4 regions of the Paenibacillus sp. JL3B1040 genome follow, and region 2 is predicted to be linked to each of the others. Evidence: riboswitches for the same ligand, from Rfam matches in the RefSeq annotation. Region 2 holds a riboswitch; each other region holds the start of a gene.
The links. A riboswitch is a leader RNA that binds a small molecule or an ion and turns the genes downstream of it on or off. The one in region 2 is predicted to bind cyclic di-AMP.
Positions count from the first base shown of each region.

Region 1 (4,258 bases), 2.7 Mb from region 2:
CCTCCATCGGGAAATATTGGGCAAAGCCGGCCAGGTCGCCAGCCTCATTTAGTACCGAGACATACTGCTCGGCGCGGATCGCCGGATTTCCAAACTCCACGTCGAGCGCTTTCATTTGATTCCAGGGCAGCCAGCTGTAGATATCGTACGGGGAATCGTAACGCCAGGTACATATGACTTCGCCATGCGCTTCTTCCATCGGCACGATCCGAAACGGAGACATCGTTTGGTCCATATTGCCCCTCCTTTGTTAGAGGTAAATCCGTCGTGTTTTCTTCTATTACCCTCACAATAGCCGGATTTACTTGGCTTGTAAAGTCCTTTGCCTTCAGGAGGTAACTCATGGTTTTTTTCGCCGGATTTCCAAGTTTCCGGTAACCTTTTGGCCGGATGTCTCGTTATATAGATAGGGGTGCGGACAAAAAAGACCGCAAGCTGTTCCGAGTCGGAAACTTGGGCTTGCGGCGAGAGACGATGAACTTGTTGAAACCCGTAAGAATAAGATTAAGATTCCGCAGCGTAGACGGAGTATCCGTATTTACTGAGAACCCGCTTCGCGCCAACGTAGCGGTTCTGGTAGTAGCTGCTGCTCAGCTTGTCGATGCGAATGCCTTTGGATGAGGATGCGTGAGCGAATTCGCCGTCGCCGACGTAAATGCCGACATGAGAAACTCTGCTTGCCCCCGTGGTTTTGAAGAAGACGAGATCCCCTGCCTGGAGTTCGCTCTTCGCTACCGGCGTTCCCTGCTTATACTGGGCGGAAGATACGCGTGCAAGCTTGATGCCCATTTGGCTGAACACGTACCGGGTAAACCCGGAGCAATCGAATCCCGATGTGGTGGTGCCTCCAAATTTGTAGGGTGTCCCGTACACGGAATCGACGATGCTGGCTAGCGGCGTCGGTTCTGCGGCTTGCGCGTCGGCAAAGGCGCTCCCCGCCCCCAACGTGCACAGAAGAGCCAAACTCGTTACCGCTGCTGTCAAGGTCTTTCTCAAGATGTCAAACTCCTTCCAAGGCCTACGAGGTTAGCTTATGGATTCGGTTGAAGGTTCCCCTATGATCTCACTATACAAGGAGGGTTAAAAAGTCATCTTTCATCCAACCTTCTCGGTGCTCCAAACTTAACTTTTTGAACCTGTACCCTATTGTTGAGACCAATTCACCCTATGCTGGGTCCCCCGTTTCCCGGGTGCTTGGGAATTCGGCAGTTTCGTTGTAGGTTGCACCCAAGCTGTTGCCTTAAGATCAATTACAGCAATCATTACAAAGTTGTTACCATTTACGTTGTTCATTTTACCAAAGGCGTCCAGAGTTGACAAGTTTATTGGGGAAAAGGCTTCTTTTGGCCTGTTTTGACGAAGAAAATCGAGGATAAATGGTTCCTAAGGGGGGGCAACGGAAAAGAAAAAAACCCGCAGAGACGTTGTGATCAACATCCCCACAGGCTTCGTGGCGGTTCTTATTGAACATCATCGTGATCAGTAACATCACCGGTTACATCTTCATACTTGTCGGTGCTCATGATGCGTTTAGCTCCAACGTAACGCTCGACGTAATACTTCTCGCTTAATTTGCTGATGACTACGCCTTTGGAAGAGGAGGCATGAGCAAATTTGCCGTCGCCGACGTAGATGCCGACATGGGAAACGCCTTTGCCGGAAGTATTGAAGAAGACCAAATCGCCGGTGATCAATTCGCTTTTCTCGACTGCGGTTCCCATTTTGTACTGAGAGCCGGATTGGTGAGGCAGCTTGATGCCGATTTTCGAGAAGACGTACAGGGTAAATCCGGAACAGTCGAAACCGTCTGTGGTGGTGCCGCCGGAAACGTAGTTGCTTCCCAACGCGCCGTCGATTACGCTGTCCAATTTGGAATCGGCGAAAACGCTACCAGTTCCAATGGTGAAAAGTAAGGCAAAACTTACTGCTGCTACCGTCAAACGCTTCTTCAAGAAGTTATGCTCCTTCCAATGCCTACGAGGTTAGCTTAAGGATTCGGTTGAAGGTTCCCTATGATCCCTCTAAGACGAGACCAATTCACCCAAAGTGGTTCCCCCGTTTCCCTGGTGAAGGGAATTCGGCTTTGATTTCACACCTGAATTTACTTATTCGACATCCGGCGTCATTCTCCTGCCAATGATGACAAAAATAATTACAAAACTGTTACTGAAATTGCGTTGTTGTTATTGTAACAAAGCCAGGTATCTTTTGGCAATGGTTAATTCGCAAGATTAAGAGGGGAAATAGGGATCAAGGCCTTCGCCAAACGGCGAAGGCCTTGATTTTACTGGGTTTTGGAGGGGTAAAAAAATTTTAACTTTTTCGTGCTTTCGACTGCCAAAGATGAAATTGAGAGGAGACCTTCCAAACTTTAAATGCGCTGCGAAAAAGAGGGTAGATCTGCTGCAGGATAAGGGCCAACAGGCCGGTCCAAAACCAGGAGACCGTCCCGAACAGCAGGAAAAGAAGCACACCAAAAGCCCCGAGAATCGCCGTGATGCCGATCGCTTGCAGGAGGCTCTTGAAGCAGAGCAATAGGGAACTCCAGACGCCGGCTTTAAACAAATAACCGAACTGGGCAAATAACAGGAACTGCCGGATTAACCAGCCATAGATCAACCAGCCCAGCACCAAGCCGATCCCGACGAGCCAGGCCCTAAGCGGGGCTCCTCCTCCCCCCGCCAACTCCGGCCAAAGGGATAGCAGCCGGGGCACAATCCAGAAGGCGGGCAGCATCGTTAGCATAAGCTCCAGTGCGTAAAACAGAATCACCGGCTTGCCGAACTTCTTCATTCCCCGGAAGAGGGGGAAACCCGGGTTTTGTTGATCGGCCGGCGTGAAGCCGTAGAAGATCCCCGCTTGAATCAACGGGGTCAGGATCATGCGGACAACCGCCATTCCCCCCAGTAGCCAGCAATATAACCGAACATCCGGATTGCTCCATAAATTGATTTGCCCTTCCAGCAGGAACAGAATTTGCGACAGCGCGGTAGGCGGCGGGTTGGGATATCTTTGCAGCAGCGCGGTAACGGCCGTATCGACCAGCCGGTACAGAAACAGTCCCCACAGCAGTTGGTACAGGAACAAGATGATGACCGAGGGAAATTGGCTTTTCAGGGTGGTCCACCCCAAACGAACGAAACTCATTTCTTTCCCTCCTTTAGAGGTGGATTAACAAAGTCTTTTGATCGAGAAGTTCTTCCGAATAAGGAACTGCTGTCGAGCTACCACAGGAATGTCCCCAGTATCGCCTCGAGCAGTTTCGTGACGCTCATGTTGGAGCGGGACAACGTGGTCTCCGGGATTTCCGCCTTCAGGTAGTTGTTGAGATGCATGTTCTCCACCGTTAAGGTGTAATCCGGGTCGATTTGGACCCAAGCCAGAGGCGCTTTATATTGCAGCTTGATTTCGACGCGGGTGTCTACCCCGTTCCACTGCTTGCGCACCGTGTGCCCGTCGGTGAAAGTGAACAGCAGAGGGACCTTCGGGTGAGTCGCCCCTTTGCGGGAAAATACCACACTTGACTCGTATAGGCGGTTCCCCTGTTGGGTGATCGGGGTGACTTGAATCCGGTCTACGGCGAAATCGGCCATTTTGCCGTCGTAGACGTATTGCTGAAAATAAGATTTCCAACTCCGGCTGGTCACTTGCTCGACTACCCGTTGAAAGTCGGCCGTCGTCGGGTGTTTGAACCGGTATTTATGGCTGTATACGCTCATGATCCGTTTCATCGTCTTGCTGCCGACCTGACGCTCGATATCGAGCAGGATCAGTTTGCCGCGGTAATACGCGTTTTTGGCGTAGCCGTTTCCGGAGCCATACTTCCAGGCGTTTTGGGTCAGCGGGGCCGGCGATGTAATCAAAGCGGACTGAATCGGCAGGTTCGGGGCGATCCCGAACTCCTGTTCCATCAGCTTATCCTCCGCGTAGGAGGCAAAGGCCTCGTCCAGCCAGGCTTCCTCGAACTCGTTGTTGGCGATCATCCCGTAGAAAAACTGGTGGGCAATCTCATGGATGACCGTGCGCTCCAGTTCGTCGTAACCGGGCGAATCGCTGGTGGCCCCGAATGCGGTGACCAGGGTCGGATATTCCATGCCGCCCGCACCGTTGCCGCTGGCCGGCGGGACAACGACCGACAACGTGGAATACGGGTAGCGGCCGTACCATTTGCTGTAGTTCGCCAGCGCCACCTTGGCGGCATAGAAGTATCGTTCTTTCAGGTCTTTATGGGCGGGATCGAGATACAGCTTAATGCGCA
Region 1 covers NZ_CM169317.1:122,897-127,154, forward strand. Annotated here, with positions in the region: gene ACZF99_RS00550 (GNAT family N-acetyltransferase) at 1-235, opposite strand, end outside; gene ACZF99_RS00555 (C40 family peptidase) at 505-996, opposite strand; cyclic di-AMP (ydaO/yuaA leader) riboswitch at 1,001-1,218, opposite strand; gene ACZF99_RS00560 (C40 family peptidase) at 1,461-1,952, opposite strand; cyclic di-AMP (ydaO/yuaA leader) riboswitch at 1,957-2,093, opposite strand; gene ACZF99_RS00565 (hypothetical protein) at 2,314-3,147, opposite strand; gene ACZF99_RS00570 (M1 family metallopeptidase) at 3,225-4,258, opposite strand, start outside.
Region 1: linked by a shared signal. The riboswitch ahead of ACZF99_RS00560 (C40 family peptidase) and the one ahead of ACZF99_RS12855 (3D domain-containing protein) in region 2 are both predicted to bind cyclic di-AMP.

Region 2 (4,258 bases):
AGTCGAAAACCGTGACTTTTTTCACGTTTTCATTATTTTCTGCAAGGGTTAGGGAATACTAAACCGCAGCAGTTACAGTATTGGGATGAAGGAGGACTTAAATTGCTTATGCTGATAAAGAAAGCTTGGGTCTTGTTCACGGTCGTTTCTTTGTTGACGCTCGGCGGCTCCGGACTCTATAAAGTTGATGCCTCCTCTGCCGTTCTTGAACCGCAGGGGCCGGGATCGCCGGCCAATCTGGAGGGGAACAAGTCAGCACCCGTCGTTGCGAGACCCGTGGATCTCGGCGAGCTGCGGCGCAAATACTCGGAAACTTTCAAATTCCGTGGTCCGGAAGTGAAGCAGATTGCGCTGACCTTCGATGACGGTCCCGACCCGCGGTTCACGCCGCAAATTCTCGACGTGCTTCACCGTAAAGGGGTCAAAGCGACCTTCTTTGTCGTTGGAGCGAGGGCTAAGAAATTTCCCGCCTTGATGCGGCGGATGCATCAGGAAGGTCATCTCATCGGCAATCACTCCTTCAGTCATCCGAATTTTCACAATCATTCCGTCAAACAGTTCCAAACCGAAATTCTGCGTACGGAGAAAATCGTTCAGCTCACCGTCGGGTATCGTCCCAAATTAATTCGTCCGCCTTATGGTGAGGTGAAGGAGGAACAGGTGAAATGGGCCAAGAGAAACGGCTACACCCTCGTCAACTGGAATGTGGACTCGCAGGATTGGAAAGGGCTCGATAAGGATAAAGTCAAATCCAACGTCATCGGCACGGCGGGCCCCGGCTCCATCATTCTGCATCATTCGGGAGGTGGCGTCGGCTCCAATCTCACCGGCACGATTCAGGCGCTGCCGGAGATTATCGATGCTCTGCAGGCGCAGGGCTATCATTTTGTCGATCTGGCCGAGTTGCTGCAAACGACCAAATACCGCTAACGAAGCAGAGCTCCCTCGTCGAGGGAGCTCTGCTTGTCCTAGTTCAACACGTAAAGGGTGACGTCTTGATAACCGAATGATTTCACGGAAGCGGCGCTGCCGGGAATGAAGATGTCAATGCGGTTGCCTTTGATCGCACCGCCCTGGTCGGAGGCCGTAGCTACAAAGGCTTGATCCGGCAGGCCGTCATGGTTGTGTCCGGTTACGAGCACCTTCGTCCCCATCGGAATGACCTTCGGATCGACGGCGATGGTACCCAGCTTCAGCGGGTTGCCGAAGTAATCTACCGCGCCCCATTTCCCGTTTTCGCTAGCCGATGCCGAATAAGCCGAGGCTTTGACGGCGATGGTATGCGAGTAAGTGAACGTTTTCCCCCAAGCCTCAACGATCTTGTCGCTGGACATGACCTTCAGTTTGGAAGCGGCAGCCGTCATGGGGGCGGCGGCCGGCGCAGCCTCCTGTTTGGCTGGCGCGGCGGAAGCTAAGGCGATCGCACGGGTTTCAGCCCCCGGAATGATGATATTCAGGCCTTCATATATGTTCTGCGGATGTACGGATGGGTTTGCGGCCATAAGCTTGTTCAGATCCACTCTGTAATGTTTGGCAAGAAGATAAAAGGTGTCTCCTTCCACGACTTTATGTACCGCGTCTGCATGAACGGAAGCCGTCAGCAGCGTGATTGTCATACTTGCGGCGATCAACGCCGATGCGGCAATTTTGGAACCGATGCGACTTATCAATGAATGATCCTCCTTTTTACTGCGCCTGCGGAGTTAGTTGTCGGATTCGGAAAAAAGGAACATTCCCGGCGCTCCCTATTGGGCTGCGCTTCACCCCAAGAAAACGAAGCTCGTTTATCGCCGTTCGTTTCCAGCTTTCGTCCCCCGCACCTCGGTTTCAGGTTTCGGCTTATTGAATATATCACAATTTTGTAACCAATAGCTCAGGTAATTCCCACCAAGTGGCTTGAAACCTTGATAGGTCGGGTTACATTTTTGTGTTCGAACGTAAAATCAAGGTTAAAACCGAGCGTGCGTTCGGCCCGAAAAAGGGCAAAAAATAACCGCCCGAATTTTTGATTTCGGACGGTTACATGGGCCTTTATAATACCTTGCTCAGAAAATCCTGTGTCCGCTGATGCCGCGGTGCGCCAAATACCTCTTGCGGCGTACCCTGCTCCAAAATGACGCCTTGATCCATAAACAGGATGCGGTCGCCGACCTCGCGGGCAAACCCCATTTCGTGGGTGACGATGACCATCGTCATCCCCCGTTCCGCCAAGCTCTTCATGACGTCGAGCACTTCGCCGACCATTTCCGGGTCCAGCGCCGAAGTCGGTTCGTCGAACAGCATGACATGCGGTTCCATGGCTAGCGCGCGGGCGATGGCGATCCGCTGCTTCTGGCCGCCGGACAGCTGCGCCGGGTAGGCGTCCCGCTTATCTTCAAGGCCGACCGTGCGGAGCAAGTCCATGGCGATGGCTTCCGCCTTGCTTTTGTCGAGCTTTCTCACGCGAATCGGCGCTAACGTAATGTTGTCGATGACCGTCTTGTGCGGGAACAAATTGAAATGCTGGAACACCATTCCCATTTTCTCGCGGGTTTGGTTGATGTTATGTCCCTTGGCGGTAATCGAAGCGCCTTCGAACGTGATCTCGCCTTCCGTCGGGACCTCCAGCAGGTTCAAGCAACGAAGGAACGTACTCTTCCCCGAACCGCTCGGACCGATGACGACGACGACTTCGCCTTTGGAGATGTCCAGGTCGATGCCGCGCAAAATATGCAGTTGGCCGAACTTTTTATGCAAGTCTTTAACGGTGATCACTGGTCTTCAACTTCCTTTCGAACACGCCCAAAATGCGGGACAAGGTGAATGTCAAAATAAAGTACATGATGGCGATGATCAAATACGGCGTCATCCCGTCGTACGTGATCGTCACGACCGATTGCGCTTGATAGATCAGCTCGGCCGTACCGATGATCGATACGATCGACGATTCTTTGATGATTGTAATAAACTCGTTGCCGATGGCGGGAAGCACCGATTTGATCGCTTGCGGAATGATGATGTGGCGCATAGTCATCCCTTTGGTCATTCCCAAGGAACGGGCCGCTTCTCCTTGCCCCCGATCGACGCCTTGAATGCCGGCCCGGAAAATTTCCGCCAAATAAGCCGAACTGTTGATCGACAGCGTGATCGCCCCGGATTGAATCGGCGTGAAGTTAACGTCAAACATAAACGCAAACCCGTAGTGAATAATCAAGAGCTGAACCATCATTGGCGTGCCGCGCAGAAATTCGACCCAGGCATGGCCGAAGAAACGTATGATTCTCCAAGGCGACATACGCAGCAGCGCGATCAACAATCCAAGGATAAAGCCGCAAAACACGCTGATCGCTGCCAAGATTAGCGTATACTGCACGCCGGCCAAGAAATAACTCCGGTATTCCATAAACATCGATATAAGATCCATATTGCCTTCCTTCCTCCTCCTTTACCTCAAACCCTTGCGCAAAAAAACAGAAAATAGCGAATGGGTTTCGCTATTTTCTGCAGGTTCGAATCCATCCTATTTGATGGCCAGATCGCTCGCTTCGGCGACAAACTTGTCGATACTGCCGTCGGTAAGCAAACGATCCAGTGTTGCGTTTACTTGATCCAGCAGTTCCGTGTTGCCCTTCTTCACGCCGACCACATAACCTTCATCCTCGTTCTCCAGCTCTGCATCCGTAATCGATAGTCCATCGACTTTCTTCACGAAGGCTGCGGCAACCGGGCCGTCGAGAATGGCTGCATCCACGCGATTGGTATTGAGTTGCATAATAATATCGTTGATTTTAGCTAGCGAAGTCAATTTGGCATTTGGGATTTCCTTGGCCATGTCCTCTTGGATTGACCCTTGCTGAACGCCGATTTTGGCGCCTTCCAGCGATTCCACGGTACCGAATTTGTCTTTGTCTGCCGCGCGGGTAACTACGGCCTGCTCGGCGTTAAAATAAATTTTAGACATGTCGATTTGTTCGGCACGTTCAGGCTTTGGGCTCAACCCCGAGATGACCAGATCGACCCGGCCGCTCGACAGTTCGTTCAGCAGGGTGTCGAATTTCAAATCCTTGATTTCCACTTCGGCGCCCAAATCCTTGGCGATTTCCTTCGCAATCTCCACATCGAACCCGACGATTTGGTCTTCACCTTGGTCGTTTTTAATGTGGAACTCATACGGCGGAAAATCCGCGCTCATGCCGACGATCAGCTTCTTGGCCGGTTCGGTTTGCTCTCCGCCCGCCTGGGTTTCGTTTTGGTTCGCGGCTTGGCCGGCGTTGCCCGC
Region 2 covers NZ_CM169317.1:2,857,976-2,862,233, forward strand. Annotated here, with positions in the region: gene ACZF99_RS12850 (polysaccharide deacetylase family protein) at 109-930, shown strand; gene ACZF99_RS12855 (3D domain-containing protein) at 969-1,670, opposite strand; cyclic di-AMP (ydaO/yuaA leader) riboswitch at 1,678-1,850, opposite strand; gene ACZF99_RS12860 (amino acid ABC transporter ATP-binding protein) at 2,032-2,754, opposite strand; gene ACZF99_RS12865 (amino acid ABC transporter permease) at 2,741-3,403, opposite strand; gene ACZF99_RS12870 (transporter substrate-binding domain-containing protein) at 3,500-4,258, opposite strand, start outside.

Region 3 (4,258 bases), 1.8 Mb from region 2:
CTTGAAGCGGCAGATGACCAAGATGGCCGAGGAGAACGCGCGCGTCTCGCTGGACGAGAAGTTCCGCCTCATTGAACGGGATGAGGAGCGGACGTCGAAGGCGGCCGAGAACCTCGGCAAGGCCATTGGCCTGGAGTCGGTGTCGCGGATCGAGGCGTTCGATAACTCCAACATCCAGGGGACGAACCCGGTCTCGGCCATGGTCGTCTTCATCGACGGCAAGCCAGCCAAGAAGGAATATCGCAAATATAAAGTGAAAACCGTGCAAGGCCCGGACGATTACGAGACGATGCGCGAGGTGATCCGCCGCCGTTACGAGCGGGTGCTGAAGGAGAATCTGCCGCGTCCCGATCTGATCGTCGTCGACGGGGGCAAGGGGCAAATCTCCGCGGCTACCGACGTGCTGGAGAACGAGCTGGGCTTGTATATCCCGGTGTGCGGGCTGGTGAAGGACGCCAAGCACAAAACGGCGCAGTTGATGGCGTTTGACCCGCCGGAGCCGGTTCTTCTCCCCCGCGACAGCCAGGAGTTCTATCTGCTGCAGCGGATTCAGGACGAGGTGCACCGCTTCGCCATTTCGTTCCACCGCGAACAGCGGGCCAAGTCGATGGTCACCTCGCGGCTGGATGCGATCCCCGGCATCGGGGAGAAACGCCGGAAAGCGCTGCTGAAGCACTTCGGGTCGCTGAAAAAAATAAAAGAGGCCTCCGTCGAAGACTTCCGGCCTCTTTCTATCGGGGAAAAATTAGCCCGCGAAATTATCAATGCCCTCCGGGACGAGGATCCGCCAGAGGAGTCGTGAAATACGGCTCCTCTTTTTGCTGCTGCTGAGGCGGGTTCTTCCGTTCCTTGCTTGGCGGGTTGAACAGGTAAATGACATAAGCGACGATCGCCGGCAACGCGATGTAGAACAAGCCGGCGCCGATGTTCAGCGCTCCGCCCATAAACATCAGGCTCAGCGCCATCAGGATGCTGTCAAAGATGACATGCGAGAAGACAACGGCGGCGAACCCGTACCGCAGGAACACGAAGCTGAACAGCAGTCCGATAAGGGTCAATTCGATCGGGCGCGAAATGACCGGATAAATCGGATACAACGTATGGCCAAACGCCCAGATCAAGGTCGACAGCAGGCTGGCGACGAAGGTGCTGCGGAACATTTTCTTCAGCATCGGGATCCCGAACAGCCGGTACACCGCCTCTTCCCCGATCCCCGCCACCCATGCCAGCAGGGGGAACAGGAGCGGAACCATCATGTTGTACGGCGACTGCGTTGCATCCGTTGTGGACCAGGTATGAATCGTTCGTTCCAGAATGAAGAAGGCAACGGATTGAACCCCCAGCAGGATCAGGGCCCAGGCATAGCCGTCGGCCATCGAGGTCAGCACATGGCGGCCGTACCCTTCCTCCCGCGCTCGCGGCCACAGGTTGATGCCGTTCTTCCGCCACAGTCCGTCTCCGCCGACCAACGAGAAGTACACGGAAGCGGCGAGGAACAACGTCACCAGGCCCTGGAAGAAGAAGCCGAAAATCAGCACGCCGGGTTCGAGGCCGTCTTTTTGGAAGACCGGCATCATGTTGATCGTTCCAAGCGTGGATAACACGAAGTAAGCCGAAGCCAGGAAGATTCCCCGCTTAAACGACGTATGGGCCCGCGTCAGTGCGCTGTATACGATCGCGAGAATCGCCAGCACGAACGTCAGTAGAGCATATCCGGCATAGGTGAGCCAATTGGCGATTTGCGTCTGCCCGGCGACGTAGTCCTTGTGAGCCTGCGGGACGGTAAAATAGCGCTCCAGCGAGGATACGGCGCCGTATTCGTAGCTGATCTTGATTTGCGCTTGCGATTCGCCCAAAGCGTGGTCTTTGACTTGATATTGGAGACCGACCTCCTCTTCGTCGGAAGCCAGCTCCAGATCGCCGGGTTGAAATCCGAAGGCGTTCAGGTAAGGCAGCGCCAGCTGTTCTTTCTCGGCTAATGTCAAATCGCCTTCCCAAGCCTTCATGGAATCGGTAGTTTCCGCCCCCAGGTCAAGCATCATTTGCTTGTTGGCGTTGGTGGCGGAAGCGATTTCCTCGAAGCCGACGACTCGGCCGGTCGTCATGTGGACATCGATGGTCACAGCGCTTAACGTCCCGGCGGGATCGTTGTAACGGACGCGGAAGACGTCGTAGGGAAACTGCTTTTCATAAGTTTTTAAGTACGTAGCGAGCAGATCTTCTTTGGTCAAATAACCAAACAGATCGGAACGCGTTTCGTATGTAATTAAAGCCTTATCTTTGACTTGGTCCGACAGTTCCAGATGTAAGACGGACCCGGCGAATTCGGCTGCGCTGTCCGCCGCCTTCGATTTGCTGATGACCTCATCCGCTTGCTGCAACTGCAGCGACTCTGAGTCGGTCGTCGGGAACAATTGGACGGCGATAAACACGATCAAGCCGAGAGCGGCCAGTAGCCATAGGGTTTTCGTCTTCATCCTGCGGCCGGTTGGTTTCATGGAGGAACTCACTCGCAAAACTCCTTTTTTGAAGTAATGTTGATTTTTGAACATGCCCTTCTTTATATGAGGTATGAAATTCCCTCAAGTACGTCAAAGTAAAGATAACACAGCCGCCCCCCCTACGCCAGATCGGGAATAAAAATGACGAGAAACGGCAATAACTCCGGCAAGGCTTCGCATCTCTCAGATTCAGGGCGAAGTTTATTGATCCACCCTCCGATTTCGTCCTTTTTTGGTCTTTTTCCTGAAAATAGAGCTTTGTGGCGAAAGAAAATAAGGGATATAATCCATTTGACGAAAAATGAATGAAAACAATTGAAAAGAATAGCGGCCGAATTTCGTTATGAAAACGGGGGAACCGTCTTTTTGGGGTGAATTTCACAGGGCTTCGTGCAGCCGGCTAGATAGCGGCGGAAGGTCTGCGAATAGGGCAACTGTGCATGTCCGAATCCGTCAGCTAACCTCGTAGGCCTGTGCAGCAGGAACCAAACACCGAAAGGCATTGGATTTCCAGTGCTTTTTTTCTTTTGTTCTAACTACAATGAGGTGAACGAGTTGCGATTCAAGAAAGTTAGCTTTTCGCCGCCGCAGATTTTGGTCATCGGATTTGGGCTCATCATTTTGTTGGGTTCGGTGCTTCTGATGCTTCCGATCGCCAATGTAACGGGGAAATCACTGCCGTATATCGACGCTTTATTTACGGCCACCTCGGCCACCTGCGTCACGGGGTTGGTCGTGCGGGATACGGGTACTTTTTTTACGCCCTTTGGGCAAATCATTATCATGCTGCTGATTCAGGTCGGCGGTCTCGGATTCATGACCATGGCGACCTTGTTCTCGCTTGTGCTTAAACGGAAAATCTCGCTTAAAGACCGCTTGATTCTCCAGGAGGCCATGAACCAAAATACGATGGAGGGCATTGTCCGCCTGATCCGCAAAGTGTTGATGTACTCCCTGATTATCGAGTCTTGCGGCGCATTCCTCTTTTCCGTTCGTTGGGCGTTCGATATGCCGCTGGGCCGTGCGATATATTTTGGAATCTTCCACGCGGTTTCGCTGTTTAACAACGGCGGTTTCGACCTGTTCGGCGATTATCGCAGCCTAACCCAGTACGTCAGCGATCCGATGACCAACTTCATTGCCCTGACTTTGATTATTACGGGTGGACTCGGTTTTATCGTATTGTCCGATTTGATCGAGTATCGGAAGCGGCGGAAGCTGTCCCTGCATTCCAAAGTGGTGTTGTCGATGACTGCGACGCTGCTTGTGGTCGGGACTTTGGTGTTTTTCATTTTTGAGTATACGAACTCCAGAACCCTGGAACCTTTGGATATGGGAACGAAAATCATGAGTTCCTTCTTTCAGTCGGCTACGCCGAGAACGGCGGGGGCCAATACGCTGGATATCGGCGCGATGCGGCAAGCAAGCCAATTCTTTATCATTATCCTGATGTTTATCGGCGCGTCGCCAGGCTCCACCGGGGGCGGCATTAAGACGACGACGTTTACGATCCTGGTTGGTGCGGTCATCTCCATGATTCGCGGCCGGACGGATCTTGACCTTTTTCGTTACCGCTTGGCCCAGGAGCGCATCTTTAAAGCCGTCACCATCACGATGCTGGCCTTGTTCCTTGTGATTGTCGTTGCGATGGTGTTGTCTACCACGGAGGATGCCAGCTTCTTAACGATCCTGTTTGAATCGACTTCCGCATTCGGAACCGTGGGTCTTTCCATGGGGCTGACCGGTGATTTGACATC
Region 3 covers NZ_CM169317.1:4,667,982-4,672,239, reverse strand. Annotated here, with positions in the region: gene uvrC (excinuclease ABC subunit UvrC) at 1-802, shown strand, start outside; gene ACZF99_RS21350 (CPBP family intramembrane glutamic endopeptidase) at 762-2,477, opposite strand; cyclic di-AMP (ydaO/yuaA leader) riboswitch at 2,821-2,988, shown strand; gene ACZF99_RS21345 (TrkH family potassium uptake protein) at 3,048-4,258, shown strand, end outside.
Region 3: linked by a shared signal. The riboswitch ahead of ACZF99_RS21345 (TrkH family potassium uptake protein) and the one ahead of ACZF99_RS12855 (3D domain-containing protein) in region 2 are both predicted to bind cyclic di-AMP.

Region 4 (4,258 bases), 1.4 Mb from region 2:
ATTTCTGCCCCAAGCCAAGCCGCTGGTGATGGAAGCGCTCGGGAGACTCCGTGCGAAGCACGGTATCGTCGTCATGGAGGGGGCCGGGAGCCCGGCGGAAATCAACCTGAAGCAACGCGATATCGTCAACATGAATCTGGCCGAATGGGCGGACGCTCCGGTTATTCTAGCGGCTGATATTGATCGCGGCGGCGTGTTCGCCTTTCTCGTCGGCACGCTGGAGCTGCTGGAGCCGCAGGAACGGGCCCGGGTCAAAGGGTTCATCATCAACAAGTTCCGCGGCGACCTGTCCCTGCTGCAGCCCGGGCTGGATTGGCTGGAGCGGCGGACCGGCATTCCCGTTATGGGCGTGCTTCCATTTCTGCCGGATTTGGAGATTGAAGCGGAGGATTCCGTCATTCTGGATACCTACGCATCCGGCCCGGGGGTGGGGATCGAGAAGGAGCTGGACATTGCGGTCATACGTTACCCGCGCATATCCAATTTTACCGATTTTGATCCTTTGGCCGCCGAACCGGACGTGTCGCTCCGTTACGTGAGCAAGCGATCGGAGCTCGGGCGCCCGGATGCCGTGATTTTGCCGGGGACGAAGGATACGATCGGGGATTTGGAATACCTGCGGAGGCAAGGGCTGGAGGGAGCCATTCGCAGCCTGATCGAGGAGGAAACGCACATCCAGCTTGTCGGCATCTGCGGCGGTTACCAAATGTTGGGGGAAGAATTGCACGATCCCCAAGCGGTAGAAGCCGCCCAACCAAGGTCGGCGCTGGGTTTAGGCCTGTTGCCCTTGTCGACGACTTTTCTTCCGGGCAAGAAGACGCTCCGCGTGCATGGCCAAATCCAAGATGGCCAGCCCGTACCGCTGCATACCTCGGTCAGCCGGATGGCCATCGAAGGTTATGAGATCCATGCCGGTTCAACCCAGCGGCTTCGGGACATCAGCCCCCTGTTCCTGCTTCAAGCCGACGATCCGGGGGAAGATGGGGCAGCCGCACCGCATTCGGAAGGCGCAGCCCGCCCCGACGGGAGAGTGTTCGGAACGTACCTGCACGGGTTATTCCATAACGATGCCTGGCGCCGTGCCTGGCTGGACGGGCTGCGAGCCGGTAAAGGGCGGGAACCCTTGGGCTCCACCTTTACCTCTTCGTCGCGCAAGGAGGAAGCCTTTGATCGGCTGGCCGATCATGTCCGCAGCCATTTTCGGATGGACCTGATCTACCAAATTGCCGGAATTAGCCCGGATCCCGAGAGTTAAGCTTTGACAAATCGGGCGAATGTAAGGTAGCATAATAGTACGCTTAATTTTCGATGAGTAAGGTCGAAAAGCGGGGGAACCAATTTTTGGGGCGAATCGTTGCTGGTTTTACGTAGGGAACCATCTTTCCCGAGCCCGTCAGCTAACCTCGTTTGCAGTGGATGGGTCATGTTTATAATTTCAGTCATCAACCAATGACCCTGTCGTTAGAGCGGGGTCTTTTTGTGTTCGTCAAGACCTTTGAGCCGAGCATTCGGCGGAGTACTCGCTTTCACTGCAAGGTTCCCTGCTTCTTCTTTGCGCATCGATCATTCTAAAGGAGGAGATGGTTATGGCAAATCCGAAGTATATCACCGATATCGCCAAGGTGAGCGAGTTGTCCGAACAGGAGCGGCGGGAATTGAAACCGATTACGGACAAATTCGTCTTTCGGGTAAATGATTACTACCTGAAGTTGATCGATTGGAACGATCCGGAGGACCCGATCCGCAAGCTGGTGATTCCGAATACGGGGGAACTGAAGGAATACGGGCGTTGGGATGCTTCCGACGAGGCCGTCAACTACGCGGTTCCCGGCTGCCAGCACAAATACCGGACGACCGCGCTGCTGATCGTATCCGAGGTTTGCGGTTCCTATTGCCGCTATTGCTTCCGCAAACGGCTGTTCCGCAACGATGTGAAGGAGGCCATGTCGGACGTGACCCCCGGCATCGAGTACATTGCTCAGCATCCGGAGATCAACAACGTCTTGCTGACCGGCGGCGACAGCTTAATTCTGGCCACGAAAAAGCTTCGTTCCATTCTTGAACAGCTGCGGGCGATCGAACATGTGAAAATCATCCGGCTCGGCTCCAAAATCCCTGTCTTCAATCCGATGCGCATCTACGAGGATCCGGAGCTGCTGGATCTGATCAGAGAATTCTCCACCGTAGATCAACGCATTTATGTCATGGCGCATATCAATCATCCGCGCGAAATAACCCCCGAGGCGAAACGAGGCTTTCAGGCCTTGCACGACGCCGGGGCGATCGTGGTCAATCAAACGCCGATTCTCAAAGGCATCAACGACGATGCGGCCGTGCTTGGCGAATTGCTGGACCGGTTATCCTGGGCCGGCGTCACCCCTTACTACTTCTTTATCAACCGGCCGGTTGCCGGAAATGCCGATTTCGTCATTCCTCTCAAACGTGCGTATCAGCTGGTTGAGGAAGCGAAAGCCCGCACATCGGGGCTTGGCAAGCGCGTACGCCTGTCGATGAGCCATTCGTCGGGGAAGATCGAAATCTTGGCGATCGAAGACGGTCAGGCTTATCTCAAATATCATCAGTCACGGGATAATGAATACGGTAAATTCATGATCTTGCCTTGCCCGGACGAGGCGGCCTGGTTCGATGATCTGCCGGGCAACGAGGCCTATTGGAAGCAGCCGGAGAAGCAGCCGGACGAAGCTGTTTCCGCGAACGAAATGTCCTTTACCGGTTAAAAACAAACGTACCCTGACCGCCGGCCCCCGCATAAGGGGGGGAAGGCAGTCAGGGTACGTTATTTTTTCAGTTCGGTGCGGCCTGCTGCGGTCTAAATCCGGAATTTCGCCATCGATTCCTGCAGCGACAGCGCTTGCTCGTGCAGCGAACGCACCGTACGGGCGTGGCTTTCCATTTCGCTGAGCTGCTGCTGCGAATAGTTGGCGATTTGCTCCATATTGGCCAGGGATTTGGCGGTAATGTTGGCCGACTCTTCGACGGAAGCGGTCACTTCCTCGGTACCGGCGGACACCTCCTGTGTCGAAGCCGAGACGGATTGTATCGTCAAGTTGACGTTCTGAATGAGCTCCGTCAATTGTTCGAACGCTTGGCCGGCTTGTTTCACCCGCTCAGTTCCGGAGACGATTTCCTCGCTAGCCCGCTGCATCGCGCTGACGGAGTTTTCCGATTCCTCCCGGATGCCGAGCAGATTCTCGCCAATCTCTTCCATCGCCAAGCGGGATTGCTCGGCCAGCTTGCGGACTTCCTCGGCGACGACGGCGAACCCTTTGCCGTGCTCGCCGGCCCGTGCGGCTTCGATCGCCGCGTTCAGCGCTAAGATATTGATCTGTTTCGTAATTTCCGTAATGGTTCCTACGACGCTCGAAATCGATTCCGAGCGGTCGTTCAACGTGCGAATATGCTCGAGTGTCCGGTGGGCCGCCTCCTCCACCTGCTGCATTTGCATGACGGCCGTCTGCGCCAACGTATTCCCGGTACCGGCCTCCTCGGCGGCCTGTCCGATCCGCTCGGTCACTTCGGCGGACGAGGCGGCGATGTGCTGCACACCCTGTGAGATTTCTTCCATCGCCCGCGCGTTCTCGGCTGCGGCTGACGCGATTGTCATGCTGCCGGCTTCGATTTCCCGAGTGGCTGCGCCCGAACGGGAGATCAGTTCCTCAAACGTCGTCACCGATCGGGACAAGCCTTCGGAGCCGCCTACGACCGCCTGGGACGTTTCCATCACGGCGGCGAACATGTCCTTGAGCTGATGGGTCATCGTCCGGAAGCTGCCGGCCAGTTGGGCTACCTCGTCGTGTCCCTTCACTTCGATCGTTTGGCGGAAATCGCCGCCGGCCATCTTTTGCGTGACCGCCACCAGCTTTTGGATCGGTTTCGTGATCCGCGCACTGACGAAGTACGCCGCCGCCATGCCCGCAACAATGACGAGCAGGGTGATTCCGATACATATGTACAAAATTTCGTCCTTCTTCTTATCGATGAAGGTGGCGTCAAGGCCAATGGCCAACATGGCTTTGCTGCCGGGAATCGCGATATAAGCCGTTTTGTGCGAGCCGAACCGGTCGGAATACAGCTCGCTGATATGTACCCCGCCTTTTGACGCCTCAGTCATTGCCGGTTGAATCTCCAGCTTGTCGCCAGGTTTCATGCCGGAATTCTCGTTGGTCGCCAAAACGGTAGCGTCGTCTTCCTGAATCTGAAGCAGATAAGCGGTGTTCAAGTTAAAGTCCTTAGCGCT
Region 4 covers NZ_CM169317.1:1,484,297-1,488,554, forward strand. Annotated here, with positions in the region: gene ACZF99_RS06515 (cobyric acid synthase) at 1-1,255, shown strand, start outside; cyclic di-AMP (ydaO/yuaA leader) riboswitch at 1,286-1,427, shown strand; gene ACZF99_RS06520 (KamA family radical SAM protein) at 1,587-2,738, shown strand; gene ACZF99_RS06525 (methyl-accepting chemotaxis protein) at 2,831-4,258, opposite strand, start outside.
Region 4: linked by a shared signal. The riboswitch ahead of ACZF99_RS06520 (KamA family radical SAM protein) and the one ahead of ACZF99_RS12855 (3D domain-containing protein) in region 2 are both predicted to bind cyclic di-AMP.